3 regions of the Sporolactobacillus sp. KGMB 08714 genome follow, and region 3 is predicted to be linked to each of the others. Evidence: predicted binding sites of a transcription regulator. Region 3 holds the regulator's gene; each other region holds the start of a gene.
What was found. Region 3 encodes NrdR, which represses ribonucleotide reductase genes. Its sites were predicted from a motif close to AACACNATATATNGTGTT; they were not measured.

Region 1: the regulator NrdR is predicted to act here: its motif matches at 1,412-1,429, upstream of nrdD (anaerobic ribonucleoside-triphosphate reductase).
Region 2: the regulator NrdR is predicted to act here: its motif matches at 1,886-1,903, upstream of nrdI (class Ib ribonucleoside-diphosphate reductase assembly flavoprotein NrdI).

What each region holds. Positions count from the first base shown of each region.
Region 1 covers NZ_JAUUBW010000038.1:11,320-15,395, forward strand. Annotated here, with positions in the region: gene nrdD (anaerobic ribonucleoside-triphosphate reductase) at 1-1,358, opposite strand, end outside; gene Q6A92_RS15500 (MFS transporter) at 2,163-3,275, opposite strand.
Region 2 covers NZ_JAUUBW010000004.1:27,247-31,322, reverse strand. Annotated here, with positions in the region: gene Q6A92_RS02755 (RNA degradosome polyphosphate kinase) at 1-1,536, shown strand, start outside; gene nrdI (class Ib ribonucleoside-diphosphate reductase assembly flavoprotein NrdI) at 1,995-2,378, shown strand; gene nrdE (class 1b ribonucleoside-diphosphate reductase subunit alpha) at 2,341-4,076, shown strand, end outside.
Region 3 covers NZ_JAUUBW010000056.1:108,245-112,320, reverse strand. Annotated here, with positions in the region: gene polA (DNA polymerase I) at 1-71, shown strand, start outside; gene mutM (DNA-formamidopyrimidine glycosylase) at 184-1,023, shown strand; gene coaE (dephospho-CoA kinase) at 1,017-1,616, shown strand; gene nrdR (transcriptional regulator NrdR) at 1,719-2,210, shown strand; gene Q6A92_RS17865 (replication initiation and membrane attachment family protein) at 2,378-3,754, shown strand; gene dnaI (primosomal protein DnaI) at 3,779-4,076, shown strand, end outside.

The sequences.
Region 1 (4,076 bases), on a different contig from region 3:
TCAAACTGATGCTTACCGAACATTGCTGCCATGCAGTTTGACAGGCCAAGCAGGCCGAAAGCGAGCGTGCCATGTTTCAAGACTTCGCGGACCGGTTCGTCCGGGTCAAGTTTTTTCCCTTTCATCAATTGATTTTCATACATAAACGGCGCCGATTTCGCCGGCTGGCGCCCCTGATATTCAAATCGATCAACGAGCGCCTGAGTCGCGACTTCGAGCACGCGATCGAATGTCCGCCAGAATCCTTCGATGTCCGGCTTCTGACGTATGCCTAGACAAGTACCATGTTCAATGCCGATTTTCGCCAGGTTGATCGTTACCGGCGAAATGTTGCCGCGGCCCTGATTGCCGATGACGCCGAAGCGGTCGTCGGCCAGCTGCGTCCGGCAGCCCATCGTGTTAAAAATTTCTTGTTTGCACGTCGGTTTTTTAAAATAGCTGGCTGTACAATTTGCATAGTTTGGAAACATCCGCATCGAAGAACACTTCAGCGCCAGTTTGAACAAATCGTAATTCGGCGTGCCGGGCCGATCATTGATCCCCTTATAATACTGAAAAACCTGAACGGGGAAAATCGGCGTCAAATGGTGGGCACCGACGCCCTCAATGGTCGCATCAAGCACACTCCTGGACACAAGACGGCCGGCAGGCGAAGTATCCGTTCCGTAATTGATCGATGTAAACGGCAGCTGATCGGCGGCACGCGACTGCAGGCTGTTCAAATTATGAATCAGCGCTTCCGCCCCCTGATGAGCCTCTTCCGTTGTTTTGTCCCACGCATAAAGCAGCGCCCGGCGGTAGGGATGTCCGGCCGGATAATCGTCCTTCGTATCCAGAAAATGAACGGCTGAATCGGCGGTCCCGGTTTTTTCCGTATCATAAATGTATTTCAACCCAACGGCAAAATGTTTGCGGAATGATTTGTCGACATAAGGCGCGAGATCAAGATCCAGCGTCCCGACGGCAATGCCGCCGAATTGCAGATTGCTCTGGCACTGCATAATCACTGCAGTCAGCTGCATGGCGCTGGAAATCGAATTCGGTTCGCGAATGTCGGCATTATTCGTTTTAAATCCGCCCGCCAGCACCTCAGCAAGATCAAGGGTCAAACAGTTGTGATTGCCGGACGCGTAAGCGTTGAAATCGTGTATGTATATCCAGTTATCTTGAAACGCTTTCCGAACATTCTCGGACAGCAGGTAATCCATCGCATACCGCTTTGTTACATGATTTGCCACGCGGACGTTGCGTGCTGAAAAAACTTGTTCAGCTAAATTTGCATTTTCATTTTCGATATTATTTAGATCCATTGTATTCTTGATCATGAGCATCATTGGATCTTCTGTTAATTCGATCATAGCCAATCGGCCCTCTTTCATCGAAATCTATATTAATCTTGCAATTCATATATTATACTACATATTGTGCCTGTTTAACATGACGTATACATATGTTGATTAATTGTCAAAATTCAAGATCCTGCTGACTAAGAGACAGGCATTTGTGGGTGCAGCCGTTCTGAGAACGTCTATTCCTCCTGCACCTTAACAGCTCCGGGGAATTTTTAAATTTCTAAAATGAAAAGGCTATCCTTTTGGACAGATTCTAAGGAAGAGAAAATAGTTAGACGGCATCGAACTATTTTCTCTGCAGCAGGGCGTTTTTTAATAGCTATTTAATCAAATTAATCAAAAATTTACTTTATCTGAATTTCAGCGTAGACAGTGGCGGATCTTATCATTTCAGACTACCTGAGGCTAAAGTCAAACAGGCCCTCAGGTGATTTTCCTTTTTGAGAAGTAAATGAGAGGTGAATTTGTCGATGGGGTCTGAAACCGCTGATAAACAGGCGGCGCTCGACGATTGATCAGCGGTTTCCGCCATCTCCACCTGCGGAACATCAATAAATCCTCAAAAATGTTGATATAAAGACATTTTTGAGGATCTCTGTTTTGCATTTCATCCGTTTTGATTGATGCCGTGAAGTTCGCCCGCTGTGTCGGCAGCCCGTGTTTCAAGCAGATCCGGTTCGTCAGGAATTATTTGACACACGAAAAGTAAAAGTTATATTTTGCCGCAAATATGGGGTGCTGTTCTTTGCTCCCTTACTAAAACAAGGGCCTATTGGCCGGAGCCGCTTTAACAAAAAGGTCTATAGGACTTCACAAAGCCTGTCCTTGTTCCTTTTCGATCTGCCCCAAGGATTTTCCTCCCGTATTCGGCATGAAAACGAGGCCGACCACCAGGGATACCAGGGTGAATCCTGTCATCAGCAGGCCGAGGCGATGGAATCCCATCGCTGCCAGAATCGGGACAAACATGCTCCAAAATCCGAGCGAGACACGAATGACGGCCCACATAAAGCCCTGCGCCGTCGAACGGAATCGCGTCGGGAAGAGCTCGCTGGCCCAGATCTGATAAAATTGCTGTTCACCGCAGCCGTTGCCGTAGCCCCAAAAGAGAACAAAGAGGATTGCGATACCGGTATTCAGCGGGAAGAATGCAAAAAGCGACATGGCAAGCACACAGAGCCCTGCTCCGGAAAGAAACAGCCATCTTCGTGCCTTAGGATTATCGGCAAATTTCATGAAGATAAAAGTACAGGCAAGAAACGTGACCGCATATTCGCACAGTTGAAAGATCAGGCTGGTTACCTGGGTCTGATTGCCGAAATTCTTAAGCAGATACGGGAGGAAGAAACCGTTCGTACCTGCCGCAAAGTTCCATACGCCGAAGAGAACAATCAGAAAGATGAGGTCCTTCAGATTTTGACCTTTAAAAAGGCTGGATAGCTTCACCTTGTACGGATCAAAAGATCCTTGTTTTATTTTTTGGCGTTCGCTGATCCAGACTTTGGATTCCGGCATGTCGGTGCGCATCAGCCAGGTTATAAGGGCGACAAGAGCCAGATGAAGGAATACGATACGTACGCCCCCAATCCCTAATGGCGTTGTCAGGGACGCGATTAAAAGTGTCACCATGACGCCCACCGCCCAGAGAGACTGAGCCGCACCGCCATGTCTGCTCCGGTTTTTATTTTGCGCATTCTCGGCGATGATTGTCCAGGAAGCCGGGATGTCGGCCCCGACAGACAGGCCCATAATGACGTAGCCGAGAATCAGCATCCATGATGAAGAAGCGCTTACAAGAATGATGATGCCGACAATATAGCAAAGCAAATCGTATTCATAGATTTTCTTTCGGCCGACTTTATCGCAAAGCCATCCGCCGCGCCGGTTTTTCCTTAACCTGGCCGAAGGACCTGACCCGACGATTTACTCATGTACAGTATATTGCTAAAAAGGAAAGAAGACTTCGGGGAAAAACATGCGATTTTCTGTACTCCCGTAGCCCCATTTGATCGCCCATGCACAAGAGCAAAAAGGTTTCAAAAAGGTTTCACTTATATTATATTCGATAAAAGCGGTCGAAAACTCTACCCTATCAAACGATTTTACGAATAATGAGTATATATCCGGTTGAGCCGATCTGAAAGCGTTCCCAATTATTTCGAAAAGTGATCGGTTGGCGCGAACGCCAGCCTATTCTTTTGAATGTTCCTGTGAACGGTGATTTTTCCCTCTGAAAAGGGGATATCGTGCACGAACAGGCGTCATCTGGCGGAAACGCCCGATCTTTTTTTTCGGCCTGCCGAATATCTCTGTGAATCGAGACCGAAATCGCTGGAAGACGCTGGATATCGGCAGTAAATCGACGTTTATCATCAATAAAATACAGAATATCAACAATAACCGTCAGAAAATCGACAGTAACAGCCAAATAATCGCCAGTAAACGGACTGGAATCAATAAGTACGAATATCGGAACAGTAAGCTGTACCCGATTGGTTTAAACTCATGACAGGGTGATACTCCGTCAGAATAGGGCGAATCGAGACCATTCTAGGGCGATCGTTCACTGCTTTAGGGCGATTCATTCTTTTTTCGGGGCGAGACTGGCCGGCGGTCTGGCTGGGTATGGATCGCATCTCTGTCCATGATCGGCCGTAGCGGGCCGTTTAGCAGTTTACCGGCCGTCGTGCTCGACCGTTAGGCGCAGTTTATCGGCTGTCGCAT
Region 2 (4,076 bases), on a different contig from region 3:
TTTGTTCTGCTCGAAAATATTATCCGCCGCCATCTGAGGGAACTGTTTGTCGGCTATGAACTTGACGAGGCTTCCTGCTATCGGGTCATGCGCGACATGGATCTTGAAGTCGATGAGGAAGAGACGGCGGATCTGCTCAAAGAGATTGAGAAACAGCTGCGCCTGCGCGAGCGTGGGAATGTGATTCATCTTGATGTCGAGGCGGGAATCGGCGACCGGCTGATCCATAAGCTGATCAAAAGGCTGGATGTCGGTTCGGAAAATGTTTACCGTGTAAACGGTCCGATCGACCTGACCTTCCTGTCCAAGCTTGTAGGGGAACTGGACGGTTTCGGAGAATTGCTTTATTCGCCGCACCGCCCGTTCGTGCATTACGAACTGATGGAGCACTCCATTTTCGATACGCTGCGCGAACAGGATGTCTTCCTTCATCACCCGTACGACTCGTTTGATGCCGTCATTGAGCTGATCCGCCAGGCCTCGATCGATCAGAATGTGCTGGCAATCAAGATGACGCTTTATCGTGTGTCCGGCAATTCGCCGATTATCCGTTATCTTGAAAAAGCGGCGGAGAACGGGAAGCAGGTGACGGTGCTCGTAGAATTGAAGGCACGGTTTGATGAGGAGAATAACATTAACTGGGCGCAAAAACTGGAGAAAACGGGCTGCCATGTCATTTACGGCCTGGTCGGACTGAAAACTCACTGCAAAATGGCTTTGGTTGTCCGCAGGGAACAGACGGGAATCAAGCGCTATATGCACTTCGGTACCGGGAACTATAACGATATTACGGCCAAGTTTTACACCGATATGGGGCTGCTGACGAGCAATGAACAGATGGGCGTGGATGCGTCCAACGTTTTCAATATGCTGTCCGGTTATTCGGAACCGCCTTATTTTCATAAACTGGTTATGGCGCCGCTGTGGCTGCGCAATACGATGCTCGATCTTATTCAAGCGGAAATTGAAAATGCCCGCGCCGGGAAGCCCGCGTATATTCACGCTAAAATGAATTCTTTATCTGACGAGGACATGATTAAGGCATTATACCGGGCATCTGCGGCCGGAGTCACGATCAGGCTGCTTGTCCGGGGCATCTGCTGTCTGCGCACGGGAATTCCCGGAGTCAGCGATCACATCGAGGTGCACTCTATTGTCGGACGCTATCTTGAGCACAGCAGAATCTATATTTTCGGGAACGGCGGGGAGCCTAAGGCGTTCCTTTCCAGCGCCGATCTGATGACCCGCAATCTGAACAGGCGCGTTGAGCTGATGTTTCCGATTGATGATGATGAAATCCGGGAGACCATTATTCGATTATTCGATACGATGATGGCGGATAATGTCAAGACAAGGATCCTGGGCAACGACGGGCTGTACCGCAAACGGGACCGGCGCGGCAAGGAGTCCGTGAATGCACAGGAGTATTTTGCCTGCCTAGCCGAACAGCAGGCAATCAAGCGCCGTAAATCTTTAGATGAGAGGCGTACGTTCACACCGATCCGGGGCAGAGGGGAAGAGACCGGCCTGCAATGACAGTCCGACGGCGGGGTTGCCAGCGGCGCATCAAATAATCGAAACACAGCAAAAGATGAGAAAACCGGATCTTTGGATAGAAGAAGCCTTCGGTGCGGCGGTCAGGACGGCCCGTCTGAACCGGCCGCAGGGACGCTGTGCTAATGTCCGGCCGCCGATCCCGGTCCTATAATCCTTGAAAATTTGATATCTGTAATGTAAAAAGAAGCATTTTCCCGCGGTTCCGTCTGTTCCGGCCGGAGATCGGGAATTGCCTCTTTTTTTCGCAGGAATCTGCCTGTTGAATCATGTCGCCCGATGGCTTATGATAAACAGTGTTTTCATTTTGTCCGGGAAAAGTTCCTTGTGAAAAACAATATATTGTGGTAAATTAATAAACATAAACTATATATAGTATGTACAACCTGTTGTCAGACACTAAGACATGCAGCTTTTCTGATAAGAAAGGAGGACCGCTGATGCTGATTCTTTATGAGACAATGACCGGAAACGTCAGACGATTTCTGGCAAAGACGGGACTTCCGCATGAGCCGATCAGCAATCGTCCGGCAGTTGAGCAACCCTTTATACTGGTGACGAATACGATCGGGTTCGGCGACGCGCCGGAAAGCGTCAAGGCTTTTCTTGCAAAAAACGGACGGTTCCTGCGAGCGGTGGCAGCAAGCGGGAACCGCAACTGGGGCCGGAACTTTGCCCGTGCGGCCGATGTAATTTCCTCTGTGTACAGGGTGCCGGTTCTTTATAAGTTTGAATTAGGCGGGACGGCAGACGACGTGATTCAATTTCGGGAAAGGGTGAAGACATTTGCTGAACGAAGCGACCAAAACAAAGTCTTATATTGAACTGAATAATGAAGTACTGACGCGCGGGGAGGACGGTTTTTACCAGCTAGGGAAAGATCGGGAAGCGATCCGAGTCTACATAACCGAAGTCGAGCAGAAGATGCTTCATTTCCCCACCGTGCTGGACAGACTCCACTACCTGGTCGGTCATCATTATTATTATGATGTTTTCGCCGAATACGAAGAAGGAAATATCGAACAGCTTCATCAAATAGCCGGCAACTATGGGTTCGAATTCCAGTCTTACATGGCAGCAAGTAAATTCTATCGTGATTATGCGATGAAGACCAATGACAAATCTCACTACCTGGAGCATTATTTCGAACGCGTCTCCATCGTAGCCCTGTATTTAGCACACGGGAATTATGATAAAGCCGTCAGCTTCATGCGTGCGTTGATGGAACAGCGCTATCAGCCGGCGACGCCGACATTTCTCAATGCCGGAAAGGCCCGGCGCGGCGAAATGGTCTCCTGCTTCCTGATTGAAGCGGACGATTCGCTGAATTCGATCAATTATATTGAAAGCACGTCGCAGCAGCTGTCGAAAATCGGCGGCGGTGTGGCGCTTAACTTATCGAAGATCCGCGGCCGCGGCGAAGCGATCAAGGGCGTTGAGGGTGTGGCAAAGGGTGTCGTGCCGGTCGCCCGGAAGCTTCAGCTTGGATTTGTTTATGCCGATCAGCTGGGGCAGCGTCCCGGCGCGGGTGCTGCTTATCTGAATATTTTCCATTGGGACGCTCCTGAATTTCTGGATACAAAAAAGGAAAACGCCGATGAGGATATTCGCCTGTCGACGCTGTCCATCGGGCTGATCGTCCCCGGCAAGTTTTTCGAACTGGCCGAACAGGGCAGGCCGTTCTGCATGTTTGCACCGTACACGGTTTATAAGGCATACGGGCAGCACCTGGATGATATGGACATGGACAAGATGTACGATCAACTGGTTGCCAATCCGGCAGTTAAAAAGAAGAGCGCGGATGCCCGCGAGTTTCTCAATCGGATTGCCCAGATGCAGATGCAGTCCGGTTATCCTTACATTTTTTACAAGGATAATGCCAATAGAAACCATCCGCTGCACCGGCTCGGCAGCATCAAGATGTCGAACCTGTGCACGGAAATTTTTCAGATGCAGGAAACGTCAACGATTAACGATTATGATGTTCCCGATCAGATCCGCCGCGATGTCTCTTGCATTCTCGGATCGCTGAACATCGTTAATGTAATGGAAAGCGGCAAGATCCGGGACTCCGTTCACTGCGGTATTGAGGCACTGACACAGGTGAGCGACATGACGCATATCACGAACGCTCCGGGTGTCCGTCTGGCCAACCGCGAACTGCATTCGGTCGGCCTCGGCGCTATGAATCTGAACGGATATCTGGCGAAAAACCGTCTGTCTTATGAGTCGGCGGAAGCCAGGGACTTTGCGCGGACATTCTTCTCAATGGTCAATTATTATTCGATTGAGAAGTCGATGATGATTGCCAGAGAGCGCGGAACGACCTTTAAGGGGTTCGAGCTGACCGATTATGCCGACGGTTCTTATTTCAAAAAATATGAACAGGAATACTTCGGCCCGAAAACAGCCGGGGCGGCTGAACTGTTTAAGGGCATCCATATTCCGACAACCGCGGAATGGACAGAGCTTAAGAAACAGGTTGCAAAATACGGTCTGTACAATGCCTACCGTCTGGCCGT
Region 3 (4,076 bases):
ATGCCATTACGCTGAATGTTCCGTTAAAAGTGGAATGCGCGTACGGTCCGACCTGGTACGACGCCAAATGATCCGGGAGCGGGCGGCGCGAATACGCCGCGCGGCCCATCGAACCGGGTTCAGCGATTTCCGATCAGCTTTTCAGGGAATCCGCTGACCTTTATGAAAAAGGGAGAGCAGGCAATGCCGGAACTACCGGAAGTAGAAACCGTCAAAAGAACACTGAATGAACTGGTCATCGGCAAAACGGTTGGGCATGTCGAGATCCGCTGGCCCAAAATTATCAGGCGTCCGCAGGATGCCGGAGAGTTTGCCCGGCTGATGGCGGGCGAAACGCTGCATCATGTCGGCCGGAGAGGCAAATTTTTGCTTTTTTGCTTCGACAGCAAGGTCCTTGTTTCCCACCTGAGAATGGAAGGAAGATACAGACTGGATCGGGAGAACGTTCCCGTCGACCCATATACTCATGTCATTTTTCATTTTACCGACGATACCTCCCTGCGTTATCGCGATGTCCGTAAATTCGGGACGATGCATCTTTTCAGGAAAGGCGAGGAATGGAGGATGCTTCCGCTCAAAGAGCTGGGGCCCGAACCGTTCTCAAACTCTTTTTCGGCAGAAAGCCTGGCGCTGAGCTGCCGAAAAACGACGCGGGCTGTCAAACCGATGCTGCTGGATCAGCGCGCGGTTGTCGGACTGGGAAATATTTATACGGACGAAGCGCTTTTCAGAGCACGTATCCACCCGCTTACTCCTGCCGCGGATCTAACGATGCCGCAGATTAAAACGCTGCACGAAGCGATCGTCGAAACGCTCGGGGAGGCCGTGAAAATGGGCGGAAGCACGATCCGGACCTTTGTGAACAGCCGGGGGCACGCCGGTTTTTTTCAACAGAAATTGCAGGTATACGGACGCAAAGGGATGCCGTGCCCAAGGTGCGGGACGGCAATAGAGAAGATAAAAGTGGGCGGAAGGGGCACACATTTCTGTCCCGCCTGCCAGATTCGGGTGACGGGATCATGATTAAAGTCGGACTGACGGGCGGAATAGCCAGCGGGAAAACCACAGTGTCCGACTGGCTGAGAGCCCGCCGCTATCCACTGATCGACGCAGACCGGATCGCACGCGAAGTGGTTGCTCCCGGTGAACCGGGTTTATCCGCAATAGCCGGTGTTTTCGGGCAGGACATCATTCTGAAGAACGGGACACTGGACCGGCAGGCACTCGGCAGATTGATTTTCAATGATGAAAAAAAGCGCCGGCAGCTTAATGAACTGCTTCATCCGCTGATCAGGGAACGGATCGGATCCCGAGTGAAACAATTCCGGGAATCGGGTGCCCGTGCCGTTTTTCTTGATATTCCTCTGCTGTTTGAGGGGTCTCTTGATCGGTGGACGGATAAGACCCTTGTCGTCTATGTTTCGAAAGACAATCAACTCAGGCGGCTGATGTCGAGAAACCATTTCACGGAAACGGAAGCGCTGGCCCGGATTGATGCGCAGATGTCCCTTGAGGAAAAGAAAAAAATGGCTGATGCAGTCATTGATAATAACGGTTCGGTCGAAGAAACGGTCAGGCAGCTTCAGTCCATTTTAAAACAATGGAATCTTTTATAATTTTCACCGTTTTGTTCCGCAGGTGCAGACCTTTGCTTTTCATCCGGCTCCTTGTACGATAAAATAAAACTAACATCTAATACTTGGATTGAGGTGGAGAGAATGCGCTGTCCAAGCTGTAAAAAAGACGGGACCAAGGTACTGGATTCCCGTCCCGTGAACAGCGGGCGGGCGATTCGCAGAAGGAGAGAGTGCGAATTTTGTCATTACCGATTCACAACTTTTGAAAAAGTCGAAGAGACTCCTTTGATCGTTGTGAAGAAGGGCGACAATCGCGAGGCTTTCAGCAGCAACAAGATCCTGCGCGGGCTCATTAAGGCATGCGAAAAGCGTCCGGTCCCTCTGGAAAAGCTTGAAAACCTGGCGAACAGCGTGGAGAAAAAGCTTCGCGATGACGGGCGTTCTGAAGTGAACAGTCATGAAATCGGCGAGATGGTGATGAATGAGCTGGCCAAAGTCGATGAAGTAGCCTATGTACGTTTTGCTTCGGTCTATCGTCAGTTCAAAGATATCAATGTATTTGCACAGGAGATTCAGGAACTGAAGGATCAGCTGGAAAAAGCCAAAAACAGCCGAAAGGATGGGGACGGCTGACCTGATCTTTTTGGATGCGGCTGAGGGAGAATCGGTGAAAAGAGACCGATGCGGCTCCGTTTTGTAAAACAAGAGCCTGTGGCAGCGATTATGCGCCCAAGGCGTATCCTGAACTTTTTGAACGCCCTCTTTATACAGGACAGGATGATATGGAAGGGGGGACAAATATGCTGCAATCATGGAGAGAAGTGCTTCCGGGCGATCATTATACGGTCAGAGCGGACGGACTTCTCAATTATTATGATCAGAAAATTATCACACAGCTTTATCAGCCGCTCGTCGGTATTGAAGCGACGAGTCTCTATTTTTCGCTGCGGCAGGAGACGGGGCGCGGGCAAAACGATCAGACGGCGACTCATCACCATTTGATGGGAACAATGAATCTTTCGCTCGACCGCATTCTTCGGGCGAGAAAGAAGCTTGAAGCAGTCGGCCTGCTCCGGACGCTGAAGAAAAAGCAGTCGGATCCCGCTTTCTTTATGTATCTGCTGGTGCCGCCGCTCACACCGAATCAGTTTTTTAATGACGGGCTGCTGAACGTCTTTCTCTATCACCAGATCGGCTCGAAGGATTATCATCGTTTAAGCGAGCTATTTCTCGAGCAGCCCCCGGATTCAGAGGGCTTTGAGGATTTGTCCGCCGCTTTTGACGAAGTCTTTGAATCCATTCCGAGCAGCGAATTTTCCCGCGACCTGCAGGAGGACACACGCTGGGAGGATCGTGCACATCCGCAAAAACTGAAGTTCCGCAGCTATTTTGATTTCAGTCAGCTGAAGAATTATCTGTCCGACGCCATTGTTTCCGGGGAAGCACTGACTGAAGATGTCAGAGACGCCATTGAGAAACTTGCCTGCGTCTATCAGACGGACCCCTTTGACATGAGCCGGGCCGTCGAATCGGCGTCTCTGCATACGGGGACGGTGGATATCGGCCTGCTCAGAAAAGAAGTCCGGGACTATTACCGCCTGGAGCATGGGCCGAATGAGATGCCGGCTTTATATGAACGGACGCAGCCGGCGGAGGCATGCGAGATGAGCGATAAAGTGCCTCAGACTGAGGAAGAGCAGCTGATTTCCTGGTATGAGACGAACTCGCCGTATCAATTGCTTGAGGAGCTCGGACACGGCAGCAAACCGGCGGCGCCCGATCTGCGTCTGGTGGAAAATCTGATGTTTGATACAAAATTGAATCCCGGTGTGATCAATGTACTGATTGATTATATTTCGAAGGTGAACGATAATAATTTAAACAAATCTTTTGTTGAAAAAGTAGCTGCCCAATGGTCGCGGGAAAACGTCCGGACTGTGCGCAAGGCGATGTCTGTGGCCCGCGAAGAAAAGAAAAAACATACACAGCAGAAACTGCCGTCAGCAGCAAAAGGGCCGGCGGCAAACCGCAAACAGCCGGGCAGGGCCCGCAGCGAAGTCGTTCCGAAGTGGATGAAAAATCGGGACAAGGCGGGCGGCAAACGTCCGGACGGGGTTACGGAAGAAGAAGCTCAAAAACGGGCCAAATGGCTTGAAGACTATTTAAATAGCATCTAATCACAAAAAGCGGGGGGCGAAGAAATGGAGCCAATCAAATCGGTACTGCGGGATATTGCAGATGAGCGGGGCATTCAGCAGGACCGGGAACGCCTGGCGGATAAACTGCTGGCCGCGAATCCGCGGATTGCCGGCTTTGTCCGGCAGAATCCGCAGATTACAAGACCGGTCTGGATGAAAAACGTCTCGGAGCTGTATCAGTTTGCCGAAGAATGGAACCATTGCGATCATTGTCCGGGGCTGGACAAGTGCCCGAATATGATGCAGGGATACAGGCCGGAGCTGATGAACGACAAGGGCAGACCGGTCCTTGCTTTTTCCC